2 linked regions of the Paraburkholderia bryophila genome follow. Each later gene encodes a partner of the first gene's protein in a complex. Links are inferred from orthologs where the notes say so. Each region holds a gene or a part of one and is shown on either strand. Other genes may lie near its edges.

Region 1 (7,628 bases):
TTGGCATGCCGAAATATATCGGGCAAGCGTTTGGTTCGAGTCAATATTATTCCGGGTTTATTCATAGCGCAAGCTTGTTCGCTTATCTTTTAATGGCTTGGATTTATTCCTATTATTAAGATAAGGTGGGAGGGCGGTGCCGGGATTAATAATCGTGCGGCACCGATATTGATCGGATTGCGTTTGCTTATTACAGAGACGAGTGCCGTCATTTCGTGCGCGGCACAGCACGGAAGTCGGCTGCCAGGATTGATTCTGGTGGACGTTGTGAGTTACCCGGCGGCGGAGTGCGCGGCGCATCGTCGCGTGCGGGATTGTGAGATTCGCCGGTATCTGGCGGGCGCCGATCAGTGCGGCGCGCCGACATGGCAGTGAGGTCGGTGCCGGTGATGTTGGTGGGGCGGTTCAAGCCGCGTCCGCCGGACGATCCGACAAACCGCCGACCCAAAACAAAAAACCGCCGAGCAAGCTGGGCGGTTTTTCGAGCCTTCAACATCAAGGCAAATCTGGTCGGGGTGAGAGGATTCGAACCTCCGGCCTCTACGTCCCGAACGTAGCGCTCTACCAGGCTAAGCTACACCCCGATTTGATACTGCTGGACTCTTACGGTGTTTCAGTCTCGTTCAAGACTGTCTTGCCGTCGAGTAAGAACATAATTCTAGCAGGCTATCTTTGAAAATGGAATCGGGAAATGAAGAAATTGCCGCTGCGGCCGCCTGAGCTTCCTGCTTCGCACATTCCAGCGTGTGGTCCAGCGCGCCGGAGCGTGTGATGGCTTCGAAAATCGTGTCGAACCGGGCGGTGCCGCCTTGCTCGATCGCTTCCCGGGCGAGCGCCGATTGTTCTGGCGTGCCGCGTTCGATCAGATAGATCAGCGGGAGTGTCGGTTTGCCCTCGCGAAGATCGTCGCCGGCATTCTTGCCCATCGATTCGGCCGTGCCCGTGTAGTCGAGCCAGTCGTCCATGATCTGGAACGCGGTGCCGATGCGCCGGCCGAACTCAGCCGCGGCGGCTTCAGTCTTCGCGTCCGAGCCGGCGAGCACGGCGCCGAGCTGGGCCGCTGCCTCGAACAGTTTGGCCGTCTTGTAGCGGATCACTTGCATATAGCGGGCTTCGTCCACGTCCGCATCATGCATGTTCAGCAACTGCAGCACTTCGCCTTCGGAGATGATGTTGGTCGCCTCCGACAGAATCTCCATGACCCGCATCTTGCCGACGCCGACCATCATCTGGAACGAGCGCGAGTAGAGGAAATCGCCGACCAGCACGCTCGCGGCGTTGCCGAACAGCGCGTTGGCAGTCTGGCGGCCGCGCCGCAGATCGGATTCGTCCACGACGTCATCGTGCAGCAGCGTGGCGGTGTGGATGAACTCGACGACCGCCGCCAGTTCGTGCCGGTGCCCGGTGGTTTCACCCAGTGCGCCGGCCACCAGCAACAGCAGCGCGGGCCGCAGCCGCTTACCGCCGGCACTGATGATGTACTCGGAGATCTGGTTGATCAGCATCACGTCCGACGCTAGACGGTGCCTGATGACGCGATTGACCTGCTGCATGTCTTCGGCGATCGGAGCGAGCAGGCTGGCGGCGTTGGAGGAGGGAGTGGCAGTCGACGACATGGTGGCTGAATTGGGTAGTGCCGCGAATTATAAGGCGAATCGCGGCAGTTCCGTGTCGCGGGCTGCCGTGCGGCGCGTTCGGCGGCTGCGGGGTCGTGCATTAGGGCGCGGCCGCGAGGCGCCGGGCACCTCGCACGGTATCTCTCAATGAGTTTTGACCGCGTAGCTAACTCTATGTATAATCACGGGTTTCCGCGCGCGGTGCGTGGGAAAAATGAACACAGAGTGAGGTTCTCAATGTACGCGGTCATAAAAACCGGTGGCAAGCAGTATAAAGTTGCCGTCGGCGAAAAACTTAAAGTAGAACAGATACCGGCAGACATTGACGCTGAAATCACGCTCGACCAGGTTCTCGCAGTGGGCGAAGGCGAATCGATTAAGTTCGGTACGCCGCTGGTCAGTGGGGCTTCCGTCAAGGCTACCGTCGTGTCGCAGGGTCGTCACAAAAAAGTGACCATCTTCAAGATGCGTCGCCGGAAGCACTACCAGAAGCATGGCGGCCACCGCCAGAACTATACCGAACTGCGCATCGACGCGATCAACGCGTAAGCGCAACGGTTAAGGAGCAAATCAAATGGCACACAAAAAGGCAGGCGGATCATCCCGCAACGGCCGCGACTCCGAATCGAAGCGCCTCGGCGTGAAGGTTTACGGCGGTCAGGCTATCAACGCTGGCGGCATCATCGTTCGTCAACGTGGCACGCGTATGCACCCGGGCGATAACGTCGGTATCGGCAAGGATCACACCTTGTTCGCGCTGACGGACGGCCACGTCAATTTTTCGACGAAAGGCGCAGCGAAGAAGCACATGGTCAACGTCGTCCCGGCAGCAGTCTGAGCTTACTCAGGCACGGGCTTCAGGACCGGTAAAAGGCCCCGCGAAGTTAGCGGGGCTTTTTTTATTTCGGCGGTTTTCGCCGGACGAATGGGCGTGAACGCGCCGCTCATGCCGGCAGTCCTATGCCGTTCTGCCGATTGTTTGGCGCACGGTTGGCACGGCAAAATAGCAGCGTAGAGTACACCCAGTCGCATCAAATCTAGCAACACCATCAGGCAGCACACCACGGGACGGAGTTACGCATGAAGTTCATTGACGAAGCGAGGATTGAAGTCATCGCCGGCGACGGAGGGGATGGCAGCGCGTCGATGCGCCGCGAGAAATTCGTTCCGTTCGGCGGCCCGGATGGCGGCGACGGCGGTCGGGGCGGCAGTGTGGTCGCGGTTGCGGACCGCAATATCAACACGCTGATCGACTACCGCTACGCGAAAAAACACTTGGCGCGCAACGGCGAAAACGGCCGTGGCGCCGACTGCTACGGCAAGGGCGGCGACGACGTCACGCTGCGCATGCCGGTTGGCACCACTATTTCCGACATGGAAACCGGCGAGTTGATCGCCGATCTGACCGAACACAACCAGAGCGTGCAAATCGCCCAAGGCGGTGCGGGCGGTCTCGGTAACCTGCATTTCAAATCCAGTACGAACCGCGCGCCGCGTCAAAAGACCGACGGCAAGCCGGGCGAGCGCCGCATGGTGCGCCTCGAACTGAAGGTGCTGGCCGACGTCGGCCTGCTGGGCATGCCGAACGCCGGCAAGTCGACCTTTATTTCGTCGGTGTCGAACGCGCGGCCGAAGATCGCCGACTACCCGTTCACCACGCTCGCGCCGAACCTCGGCGTGGTGCGCGTTGGGCCGAGTCGCAGCTTCGTGATCGCGGACATTCCCGGTCTGATCGAAGGCGCGGCGGAAGGCGCCGGCCTTGGTCACCAATTCCTGCGTCACTTGCAGCGCACCGGCTTGTTGCTGCATATCGTCGACCTCGCACCGTTCGACGAAGCGGTCGACCCGGTCGCGGAAGCCAAGGCGATCGTCAACGAACTGCGCAAGTACGACGAGCTGCTGTATGAGAAGAAGCGCTGGCTGGTCCTCAACAAGCTCGACATGGTGCCCGAAGACGAACGCGAAGCGCGCGTTTCGGCGTTCCTCGAAGGCTTCGGTTGGGACGGCCCGGTGTTCGAAATCTCGGCGCTGACCGGTCAGGGTTGCGAGAACCTTTGCTATGCGGTGTTCGACCACATCGCCTCGCACTCGGACGCGCAGCGTGCGGCCGAAGCCGAAGATCTCGCCGCCGACGTGCGTTTCCGCGAAAAGCCGGCAGCGCCGCCCGTCGCGGACGAATCCAGCGTCGACCCGCAAGAATAAGAAAGCACGAGCGCCGGCGCGCCTGGGCGGGCTGCCGGTTTGCATCACGCGTCAACTTGGAGACTGCGCACAATGCGTTCAGTCATCGCAGATTCACGGCGATTGGTAGTGAAAGTCGGTTCGAGCCTCGTCACGAATGACGGGCGCGGCCTCGACCATGCGGCGATCGGCCGCTGGGCGGCGCAAATCGCGGCTCTGCGCGCGCAAGGCAAAGAGGTCGTGCTGGTCAGTTCCGGCGCGATTGCCGAAGGCATGCAGCGGCTCGGCTGGACCAAACGTCCGCGCGAGATCGACGAATTGCAGGCGGCTGCGGCCGTCGGTCAGATGGGTCTTGCGCAGGTCTACGAAAGCCGCTTTGCCGAGCATTCAATCCAAACCGCGCAGATTCTGCTGACACACGCCGACCTGGCCGATCGCGAGCGCTATCTGAACGCGCGTTCCACGCTGCTGACGCTGTTGCGCCTTGGCGTGGTGCCGATCATCAACGAGAACGACACGGTCGTCACCGACGAAATCAAGTTCGGCGACAACGATACGCTCGGCGCGCTGGTCGCGAATCTGATCGAGGGCGACGCGCTCATCATTCTCACCGATCAGCAAGGGCTCTTCACCGCTGACCCGCGCAAGGACCCGAACGCCACGCTTGTTCAGCAGGCCGATGCCGGCGCGCTGGAACTCGAGGCAATGGCCGGCGGCGCCGGCTCCAGTCTGGGTCGCGGCGGCATGCTGACCAAGATTCTCGCTGCCAAGCGTGCGGCTCACAGTGGCGCCAATACGGTGATCGCGAGCGGGCGCGAGGCGGACGTGCTGTCGCGGCTGGCGTCGGGCGAAGCGATCGGCACGCAGTTGATCGCACGCACCGCGCGCATGGCGGCCCGCAAGCAATGGATGGCGGACCATCTGCAAGTGCGCGGCCACGTCGTGATCGACGACGGCGCGGTCGAAAAACTGACCGAAGGCGGCAAGAGCTTGCTGCCGATAGGCATCGTCGGTGTGCAGGGCGCGTTCGCGCGCGGCGAGGTGATTGCTTGCCTGAGCGCCGCGGGGCGGGAAGTGGCGCGCGGTTTGACGAACTACAGCAGCGCGGAAACCAAGCTGATTCAGCGTCGCCCGAGTGGCGAGATCGAGTCCGTGCTCGGCTACATGCTCGAGCCCGAGTTGATTCATCGCGACAATCTGGTCCTGGTCTGAACCCAACGCATAACGTCGGCTCGCAGCAGATTCGGCGCGGGCGCGCAGTACAGACCAAATAGCAGCGCAGACAAAAAAGCCATTTCAGCACAAGCTGAAACGGCTTTTTTCACATCCACGACGCGCTGAGACTTCAACCAGCGCGCTCAGGAACCACGACCCCTCTCAGCGAATCAACGAGGCCGCAGTGCGCTTGTAGCGGATATTTTCAAGAATCCGCTGAGCGTTGCCCGTAGGCATCTTGCTCGCGCACAGATAATCTTGGTACAGCGCCGACTGATACGCGTTCAGCGCACCGTCCTCGATACGCGTGAAATTGTTCGCGACCGTGGTGTCCCAACCGTCGTGATCCGCGTTCAGGCCCGCGTACTGGCGCCATTCGTACGTGTCGCAGCGAATCCCTTCATAGATCACATTACGTGCGCCGCTCGGGCTCGTCACGACGACGGTAAGGCGAACCACGCCGTCGGTACCTACAGTGAGCGAATTCTTGTCGACCGCAAACTGCAGCGGGGTATTACCGGAAACAGCGAACGGCAGCAGATTCGCGTCTTGCGGCAGCGGCGGCAACGTGTCCACCTTGTTTTCAACCCAGCTACCCTGGCGGTCCAGCAGGTAGACGAACGCGCTGTCGTCTTTATTGGTGGGTTTGCCGGCGCTCGAGCAACCAGCCAGCAGGGCGCCGGTGGCGACGCACGCCACGACGAGAGCAAGTGCTTTCAATATGATTTCCTCGAAACACCGGCGCGGCTCAGTGAGCCGCGCCGGTTGAGGCGGCCAGGACAGCCGCACAGCGTTGTTAATTGCGCGCGCCCGGGCGGAATAGCGAGCCGGCGGTTTCGCGAGCAGATTCGCCCTCGTCCTCATGCTCCGGCGCGGCGCCCAACTCGGGCTCCGATCCGGAACCCGAATCGCAATCGGACGCGATCGTGGTGTGAACCGATGTTTCGATGCTGACAGATGTCACCGTGGTCACGGAGGTCACCGTCATTATCGTGGAATCCGGCGGACTCTCCATTGACGACGCTATCCGGGGATAACGCGGCACGTGGTGCCCGACAGGTTTTTCCGCACGCGGCACAGCCCGGCGCATGAAGCGGGATAGCTCCGTCAGCGCCAACTGATACACATCCCGCTTGAACTCGATCACACAGTCGAGGGGCACCCAGTACTCGTTCCAGCGCCACGCATCGAACTCAGGGTGGTCGGTGGCGCGCAAGCAGATGTCGCAATCGCGTCCAACCATCCGGAGCAAAAACCAGATTTGTTTCTGGCCGCGGTAATGACCGCGTACTTCGCGCTTGATGAACTTGTCAGGCACCTCGTAACGCAACCAGTCGCGCGTGCGACCGATCACCTTGACGTGCTCAGGAAGCAGCCCGGTTTCTTCGTGTAACTCCCGATACATCGCTTGCACGGGGGTCTCTCCGTACTTGATGCCCCCTTGCGGAAACTGCCAGGAATGTTCACGGAGCCGTTTGCCCCAAAACACCTCGTTGTGCGCGTTCAAGAGGATGATGCCGACGTTCGGGCGAAAGCCTTCACGATCCAGCATACAACCACCTTCGAATCCTTTAAAATTGCTTTGATTATAAACAGATAACGGACCCGACGCACCGATTCGCACCAGATTGGAACGATTCGCCGCAAAAGGCCCCGCGTTTGCGGTAGCCTGTCAGTCTTTCCGTGCCTTATCCCGTGTGTGAAGGCTTTGCGCGGCAGCTTCGGCGGCGCGCAAAAGCGTGCCGAGGCGCACAACAGCGCGCTAAGGCGTGAGCACGCGGCGCTGTGCCAGGCGTCGGGCGAACCGGGCTGACAGAGCGCCGGGTCTGTGTCGATTCCCCACCGTTTTCACCTTTCGGGCGGTCCTTCCGGAGCCGCCGCTTTTGGAAAATCTGAATGAAAGCTTCCCGTTTCTTTATCGGCACGCTGAAAGAAGCGCCCGCCGACGCCGAGATCGTCAGCCACAAGCTCATGGTGCGCGCCGGCATGATCCGTCGCGTGGCCGGCGGTATTTACAACTACCTGCCGGTCGGCCTGCGTTCGATCCGCAAGGTGGAAGCCATCGTGCGTGAAGAAATGAACCGGGCCGGCGGGATCGAACTGCTGATGCCGGCCGTGCAACCGGCCGAGTTGTGGCAGGAGTCGGGCCGCTGGGAAAAGTACGGCCCCGAGCTGCTCCGTTTCAAAGACCGCAAGCAAACCGATTTCGTGATCGGACCGACCCACGAAGAAGTGGTCACGGACATCGCGCGTAATCAGATCAAGAGCTACCGCCAGCTGCCGGTGAATTTCTACCAGATCCAGACGAAGTTCCGCGACGAGATCCGTCCGCGTTTCGGCGTGATGCGCGGTCGCGAATTCATCATGAAAGACGCGTACTCGTTCGACAAAGACGCGGAAGGTCTGCGCGAGTCGTATCGCAAGATGTACGACGCGTACGTGCGCATCTTCACGCGCCTCGGTCTGGACTTCCGCGCGGTGGCGGCGGACAACGGTTCGATCGGCGGCAGCGGTTCGCACGAATTCCACGTGATCGCCGACACCGGTGAAGACGCGATCGCTTACTGCCCGACCTCTGAGTTCGCGGCGAACGTCGAAGCGGCCGAAGCGTTGCCG
Region 2 (6,599 bases), 950 kb from region 1 along the record:
CGTTCGGCGGAGTTCGGGTGTTAGATGAACAATAAGAACGATGTGTTGCGTGGTCTGGCGCTAAAAGCCACGTGTGCGGCGTTGTTGATCGGCGCTTCGGCGGCGGCTTCGGCCGACCCGTTCGGCGTGCAGATCGCCGGCGGTCTCGGCGACCGGCACGTCAAAAAGCTCGATCTTGGTTTCGTGTGGGATCCGAATCTGACCTGGTGGCAGATCGGCGACTGGCATTTCTCGCTGATCGGCGAAGCGCACGTGGCCTGGTGGCATACCAGCGAAGGCAACGTACACGACAACATCGGCGAAGTCGGTGTAACGCCGATCATCCGCTTAATCAAGGGAAGCGGGTCGCTGCGTCCGTACGCCGAACTGGGCGCGGGCATCCGGCTGCTGTCGAGTCCGCGATTGTCGGAGAAGTTCACGCTCGGTACCGCGTTCCAGTTCGCCGACATGGCGGGCGTGGGGCTGCAGTTCGGCAGCCACCAGCAGTACCAGGCGGGCTACCGTTTCCAGCATGTTTCCAACGGTGGTATCAAAGAGCCGAATCCTGGTATAAATTTCCACCAGCTATATCTGCAATATAACTTCTGACGACCGTGGCCACGTCGGCTCACCGGTGCGAGGGGCTGAGCGATGGTGGCAAAGATGATCGAAGCGATTCGCGGGCTCGAGCGAGAGCGCTTTCGTGCGATGGTCGACGGCGACGGGCCCTCGCTCGACGCGCTGCTCGCGGATAACGTCAGCTATGTCCATACGAACGGCAAGCGGGAAACGAAGCGGCAGTTCATCGACGGTATCACCGCCGGGCGGCGGCGATACCGGCAGATCGAGGTGCAGTCGCAAGAGGTGCTGCCGGTCGGCCGCGAGACCTGCGTCGTGACCGGCCGCGCGTTGATCGAGATGGAAGCGAATAACGGCGCGCTGCTGTTTCCGATCGCCTACACGGCCATTCATACGCAGGAAGACGGGCAATGGCGGTTGATCGCCTGGCAGGCGACCCGTTGTGCAATCGAGTGAGCCTCCGCGGTGACGCTATCGCCTCGTTGGCTCTTCACCTGCATTGCGGCAACGCCCGCATACGGATGCCGCTGATGCACCGGAAGCTGGTTGCAGCGCTCCACGACACACCGCACCGCATCGATATCCGAGAAATCCAGACCTGAATCGACGCCCTGCGCGTCGAGGTTCATCGCGAGCGTGACGAGGTCCAGATTGCCGGTGCGCTCGCCGTTGCCGAACAGACATCCTTCGACGCGGTCCGCGCCCGCCATCAGCGCCAGCTCCGCCGCGGCCACCGCCGTGCCGCGATCGTTATGCGGATGCACTGACAGCACGATGCTGTCGCGATAGCCGAGATTGCGGTGCATCCATTCGATCTGGTCGGCGAACACGTTCGGCGTCGCCGCTTCGACGCTCGCGGGCAGATTGACGATCATCTTGCGATCACGCGTGGGCCGCCACGTCTGCGCGACCGCGTCGCAAACCTCGCGGGAGAACGGCAGTTCCGCCGTGTTGAAGGTCTCGGGCGAGTACTGGAAGGTCCACTGCGTGTCCGGCCGCGCCTGCGCGTGTTCCTTGATGACACGCGTGCCTTCCACGGCCAGCGCCTTGATCTCCGCCTTCGACTGGTTGAAGACGATGCGCCGGAACGACGGACAGATCGCGTTGTACAAATGGACGATGGCGCGCGGCGCGCCCGCGAGCGCGTCGAAAGTCCGCGCGATCAACTCGGCGCGCGACGGCACGAACGCTTCGATGGTCACGTCGTCGGGAATGCGCTTTTCTTCGATCAGCTTGCGCACGAAATCGAAGTCGGTTTGCGAGGCCGACGGAAAACCGACCTCGATCTCCTTGAAGCCGATAGCGACCAGCATTTCGAAGAATTCGAGCTTCTGCGCGGCGTTCATCGGCTCGATCAGCGCCTGATTGCCGTCACGCAGATCGGTGCTCATCCAGACCGGCGCGTGGTCGATCGTGCGGCTTGGCCATTTGCGGCCGGTCAGCCGCACGGTGGAGAACGGACGGTATTTTTCAGCGGGATTGCGCAACATGTCGGGCCTCGTTCGTTGTGTCGTGTGCGAAAGGGTGTGGCGTCGGGCGGTTGGCGGACTGCCACGGGTGCACGGTCCGCCAGCCGGTGGCTAGCGGCACCAACGAACGGGCGCGAACGAACAGCGTCATGGTGACGACGAAAACGGACGTGGATGATGCCCATGCAACGTGCATATGACCCTCGCGCTTCGTCCGAACGGTAAACGGACGAATGCAAACGACTACAGGTTGTGAAGAACTACGGTTTGGGGTGACGCGGGAACTGCTGGAACTGCCGGAGGACTGTGCCTGGCGCAACCCCTGCGGGTGGCCAATGCGCAGCGCTACGTCTGACTTACGCTAGACGTAGCGATAGGGGCCGCGCTAGGCGGCCGAAGCTAATTCGGAGGGTGTTCGGAAGGGAACGCATGGGGGCTAATTTAAGACAGCGCGCAGCGGCGTGTCAACCCGCAGCGCTCGCGTTTTCTGACGCGAGCGCCGTTTTGCGGGCCGCGCAACTGAGCGCAGCGTCCATCAAACCGGCATTCTCGCGACGTCGACGATCAGCTCGACTTGCCGTTCGATCGCGCTCGGCACGGGCGCTTCGCCACGCAACACGGCGGCGATCCATGCGGCGGTTGTCGGCGCGTCTTTGGCCTCGGGCAAGTCGACCTCCGGCGCATCCGGCGACGAGCGCTCGTGCGGCACGCGCGTTTCGCAGACGCCGTCGTGCAACCAGTCCACCTGCACCTGACGGCGCGTGTCGGCCACGGCTTCGCCTTCGGTGCCGCGCGCCAGCAGCGCGCCACCCGCGGCCGCATCGGGATGCGTGTTGAACAGTTGCGTGAGACTGTCCCGGTACGGCGGATGCGTGTAATTCACGAGGCGCAGCCCAGCCGGCGCGAACGGTTGCAGGATCTTCACCAGCGTATGGGTCGAATTGCGCACGCCCATGCGCCGCCGCAACGCGAGCAGGCGTGCGAGTTTCGGGGCGAGCACGTCGATCGGCGCGAACGCGAGACGCCGCTCGGCGAGACCGTCTTCGATATCGGCATGCGTGCGCGCGTGAGGAATCCGCAGATGCGTGAAGATTTCCGCGCTGGTCACGCGGCCCGGATCTTCGGTGACGCCGTGCACCAGCACGGGCACGCCTTCGCGCGCCAGCAGCAGCGCGAGCAGCGGCACCAGGTTGGGCTGTTTGCGCGCGCCGTTGTAGCTTGGGATCGACACCGGCCGGAACTCGCCGTGCGGCAGATGAATCGGCTCGAACGACGCATGTGCGCCGGCCAGCATCGCGGCGAGTTCATCGGCGGTCTCGCCCTTCACGCGGTACGCGAGCAGCACCGCGCCGAGTTCGAGTTCGGCGACGCGGCCATCGAGCATCGCGCTGTAGAGCGAGCGCGTGTCGTCGGCGGTCAGCGCGCGGGCGCCGTTCGGGCCGCGGCCGATTTCCTTGATGAATCGGGCGCAAGGGAAGGGGGTGACGGTGTCGGCGGAGTCGGTCATCGGGCGCGGGGGACGAGGTGGCTTGCCGCCTGGGGCGGGCTGTCACGGTATTCAAAGGACGTTGTTCGGTGTGAGTATCGCATCTATGACGCTTCGGCGAGACCGTGCGCCGGATTCGCCGCCGCCGCGCGCGCTTGCCCGACTGCCGCGCGTGGCGCTTTTCCGCGCGTTACACTCGATGCTTTAGCGCCGCTGCGGCGGCACACGGCAGCGGTACACATCAAGCAACGGAGAACGGGATGAGTTACGTATTTGCACCCGCACCGCAGGTCGCGGTGCCGGTCGTGGGATCCAGCGAGCAATTCGCGGTGCGTCGCATCTACTGTGTGGGCCGCAATTACGAGGCGCACGCGCGCGAGATGGGACATGATCCCGACCGCGAACCGCCGTTCTTCTTCACCAAGCCGGCCGATGCCGTGCTGTACGTCGCGCCCGGCACGACCGGCGAGTTCCCGTACCCGCCGCTGTCGAAAAACGTCCACTTCGAGATGGAACTGGTGGCGGCGATCGGCCAGGGCGGCAAGAACATTCCGGCTGACAGCGCGCTCGATCACGTCTACGGCTACGCGCTCGGTCTCGACATGACGCGCCGCGATCTGCAAGCCGAGGCGAAGAAGCTGGGCCGTCCGTGGGATACCGCGAAGGGCTTCGACCACTCGGCGCCATTGGGCCCGATTCATCCGGTGACGACCGTCGGCCACGTCGGTAAGGGCGCGATCTGGTTGTCGGTGAACGGCGAGGAAAAGCAAAGCTCGGACGTGTCGCAACTGATCTGGTCGGTGGCCGAGACGATTGCTTATCTGTCGACGCTGTTCGAACTGCAAACCGGCGATCTGATTTTCACCGGCACGCCGGAAGGTGTCGGCGCGGTGGTGCAAGGCGACCTGATGAAGGGCGGCGTGGACGGACTCGGCGAGTTCAGCGTGCGCGTGGTCTGAGGGCATGCCGGAGGAGACAGACAACATGAAGCTCTACAGCTATTTCCGCAGCTCGGCGTCATACCGCGTGCGCATTGCATTGAACGTGAAGAACCTGCCGTACGACTATGTGCCGGTGCACCTGGTGCGCGATGGCGGCGAGCAGTTGAAGCCGGAGTATCGCAAGGTGAACCTGGACGGTATCGTGCCGACCTTCGTCGACGGCAATGAGGTGATGCCGCAGTCGCTCGCGATCATCGAGTATCTGGAGGAAACGCATCCGGAGCCGTCGTTGTTGCCCGGGACGCCGGCCGAGCGCGCGTATGTGCGCTCGGTGGCGTTGCAGGTGGCGTGCGAGATTCATCCGCTGAACAATCTGCGCGTGCTGAAGTATCTGAAGCACACGCTATGCGTGGATGAAGATGCGAAAGACGCGTGGTACAAGCATTGGGTCGAAGCGGGTTTCGCGACGCTGGAGACGCATCTGGCCGGCGACCCGCGCACCGGCAAGCTGTGTTTCGGCGACACGCCGACGCTCGCGGACGCCTGTCTGATCCCGCAAGTGTTCAATGCGCAGCGCTTCAAGGTCGACACGGCAAAGTTTCCGACGATTCAGCGCATCTACGATCACGCGATGCAACTCGATCCGTTTGCTCGTGCGGCGCCTGGCGCGCAGCCGGACGCTGAGTGAGGTGATGGGTTGAAGGTAAAAAGGGCACTCCTCGAAGTGCCCTTTTTGCTTGTTGCTTTTGCTTTTTCTTGTTGCTGCTTTTCGCTTGTCGCCGCTTTGCGCTCACTGCTGCGTCAAGACGTTCGCGTCGTTCAACCGCCCAGCAACGCGTCCGAAAACTCTTCCGCGCTGAACGGCTGCAAATCCTCGACCTTTTCGCCAACGCCGATGAAATACACCGGAATCGGTCGCTGCCGCGCGATTGCGGCGAGAATGCCGCCCTTTGCCGTGCCGTCGAGCTTGGTGACGATCAGGCCGGTGAGGCCGAGCGCGTCGTCGAAGGCCTTCACTTGCGCGAGCGCGTTCTGGCCGGTGTTCGCGTCGATCACCAGCAGCACTTCGTGCGGCGCGCCGTCTTGCGCCTTGCCGATCACGCGCTTCACCTTGCGCAGCTCTTCCATCAGATGCAACTGGGTCGGCAGACGGCCGGCCGTGTCCGCCATCATCACGTCAATCTTGCGCGCTCGCGCGGCGCCGACCGCGTCGAAGATCACCGCCGCCGGGTCGCCGCTTTCCTGCGACACGACCGTCACGTTGTTGCGCTGACCCCAGATCGCCAACTGCTCGCGCGCGGCGGCGCGGAACGTGTCGCCGGCGGCCAGCAGCACCGACTGGTCGAAACTCTGCAGATGCTTGGCGAGCTTGCCGATGCTGGTCGTTTTGCCCGCGCCGTTCACGCCGGCGATCATCATGACGAGCGGCTGCGCGCGGCCGAGCATCAGCGACTTTTCGAGCGGCTTGAGCAGGTCGATCAGCAGAGTGCGCAGCGCTGCCTTCACCTGTTGCGGATCGGTGAGGCGCTCAGCGCGCACTTTTTCACGCAGCGATTCGAGCAGGAACTCGGTGGCACCGACGCCCGCGTCGGACATCAGCAGCGCGGTTTCGAGTTCCTCGTAGAGGTCGTCGTCAATCTTCGCGTTGACAAAAATGCCGGTCAGGCTGGAACTCGTCTTCGACAGGCCGGTTTTCAGGCGCGTTAGCCACGAGCGCTTGGCGCCCGCGTCCTGCTCGGGGGGCGGGACGATTTCGACGGTTTCGGGGGTTTTGGGGGTTTCGTCGGTTTCGTATTCTTCGAGCGCGGGTTCTTCTTGCTCCGGCTCGATTGGAGCGGCCACAGGAGCAGGGGCGGGCGAAACCACCGCCGGACGCGGCGCCGACGGTGCGACAGGCGTCTCTACCGCGCGCTCGGGCGCCAAGCCTTCCGGCGCGGTTTGCGACTCTTCTGGCGCGTTATCGGACTCTTTCGAACCCTTGAATCGTTTGAAAAAGCTGAACATGATCTGGCGTGGTGAAAGCGCGCGCCGATGCGCGTAGCCGGCACAAGGCCGGTGGGAGCGGCAGGCAGCGTTGCGATGCGGGATGCAAGGCGCTGGAAGCCGCACATTTTATCAGGCGCGCCGCCGCCCGTCGTATCGGCC

Evidence for each region. Proteins that work in one complex are often made in the same cells at the same time.
Region 2: the proteins of cgtA (region 1) and ybiB are in contact, whole or in part, in a crystal structure (PDB 8BFT), measured with the Escherichia coli proteins. The link is inferred for Paraburkholderia bryophila from one-to-one orthologs.

Annotation. Positions count from the first base shown.
Region 1 is NZ_JACCAS010000001.1:3,373,507-3,381,134, forward strand. Bases 1,800-4,757 are described here. They hold cgtA (Obg family GTPase CgtA), read left to right. Parts: upstream 1,800-2,696; coding sequence 2,697-3,818; downstream 3,819-4,757. Other genes in these bases: rplU (50S ribosomal protein L21), read left to right, coding at 1,854-2,165; rpmA (50S ribosomal protein L27), read left to right, coding at 2,191-2,454; proB (glutamate 5-kinase), read left to right, coding at 3,891-4,757. Outside these bases: GGD40_RS15110 (polyprenyl synthetase family protein), read right to left, coding at 624-1,616; more of proB, read left to right, coding at 4,758-5,009; GGD40_RS15135 (CNP1-like family protein), read right to left, coding at 5,175-5,732; GGD40_RS15140 (RNA pyrophosphohydrolase), read right to left, coding at 5,809-6,564; GGD40_RS15145 (proline--tRNA ligase), read left to right, coding at 6,909-7,628. UniProt on the Escherichia coli protein: An essential GTPase which binds GTP, GDP and possibly (p)ppGpp with moderate affinity, with high nucleotide exchange rates and a fairly low GTP hydrolysis rate.
Region 2 is NZ_JACCAS010000001.1:2,418,196-2,424,794, reverse strand. The notes cover bases 1,549-4,343. They hold ybiB (DNA-binding protein YbiB), read right to left. Parts: upstream 3,535-4,343; coding sequence 2,563-3,534; downstream 1,549-2,562. Other genes in these bases: GGD40_RS10705 (fumarylacetoacetate hydrolase family protein), read left to right, coding at 3,774-4,343. Also shown: GGD40_RS10725 (acyloxyacyl hydrolase), read left to right, coding at 25-588; GGD40_RS10720 (nuclear transport factor 2 family protein), read left to right, coding at 631-1,014; more of GGD40_RS10705, read left to right, coding at 4,344-4,472; maiA (maleylacetoacetate isomerase), read left to right, coding at 4,498-5,142; signal recognition particle-docking protein FtsY, read right to left, coding at 5,274-6,458.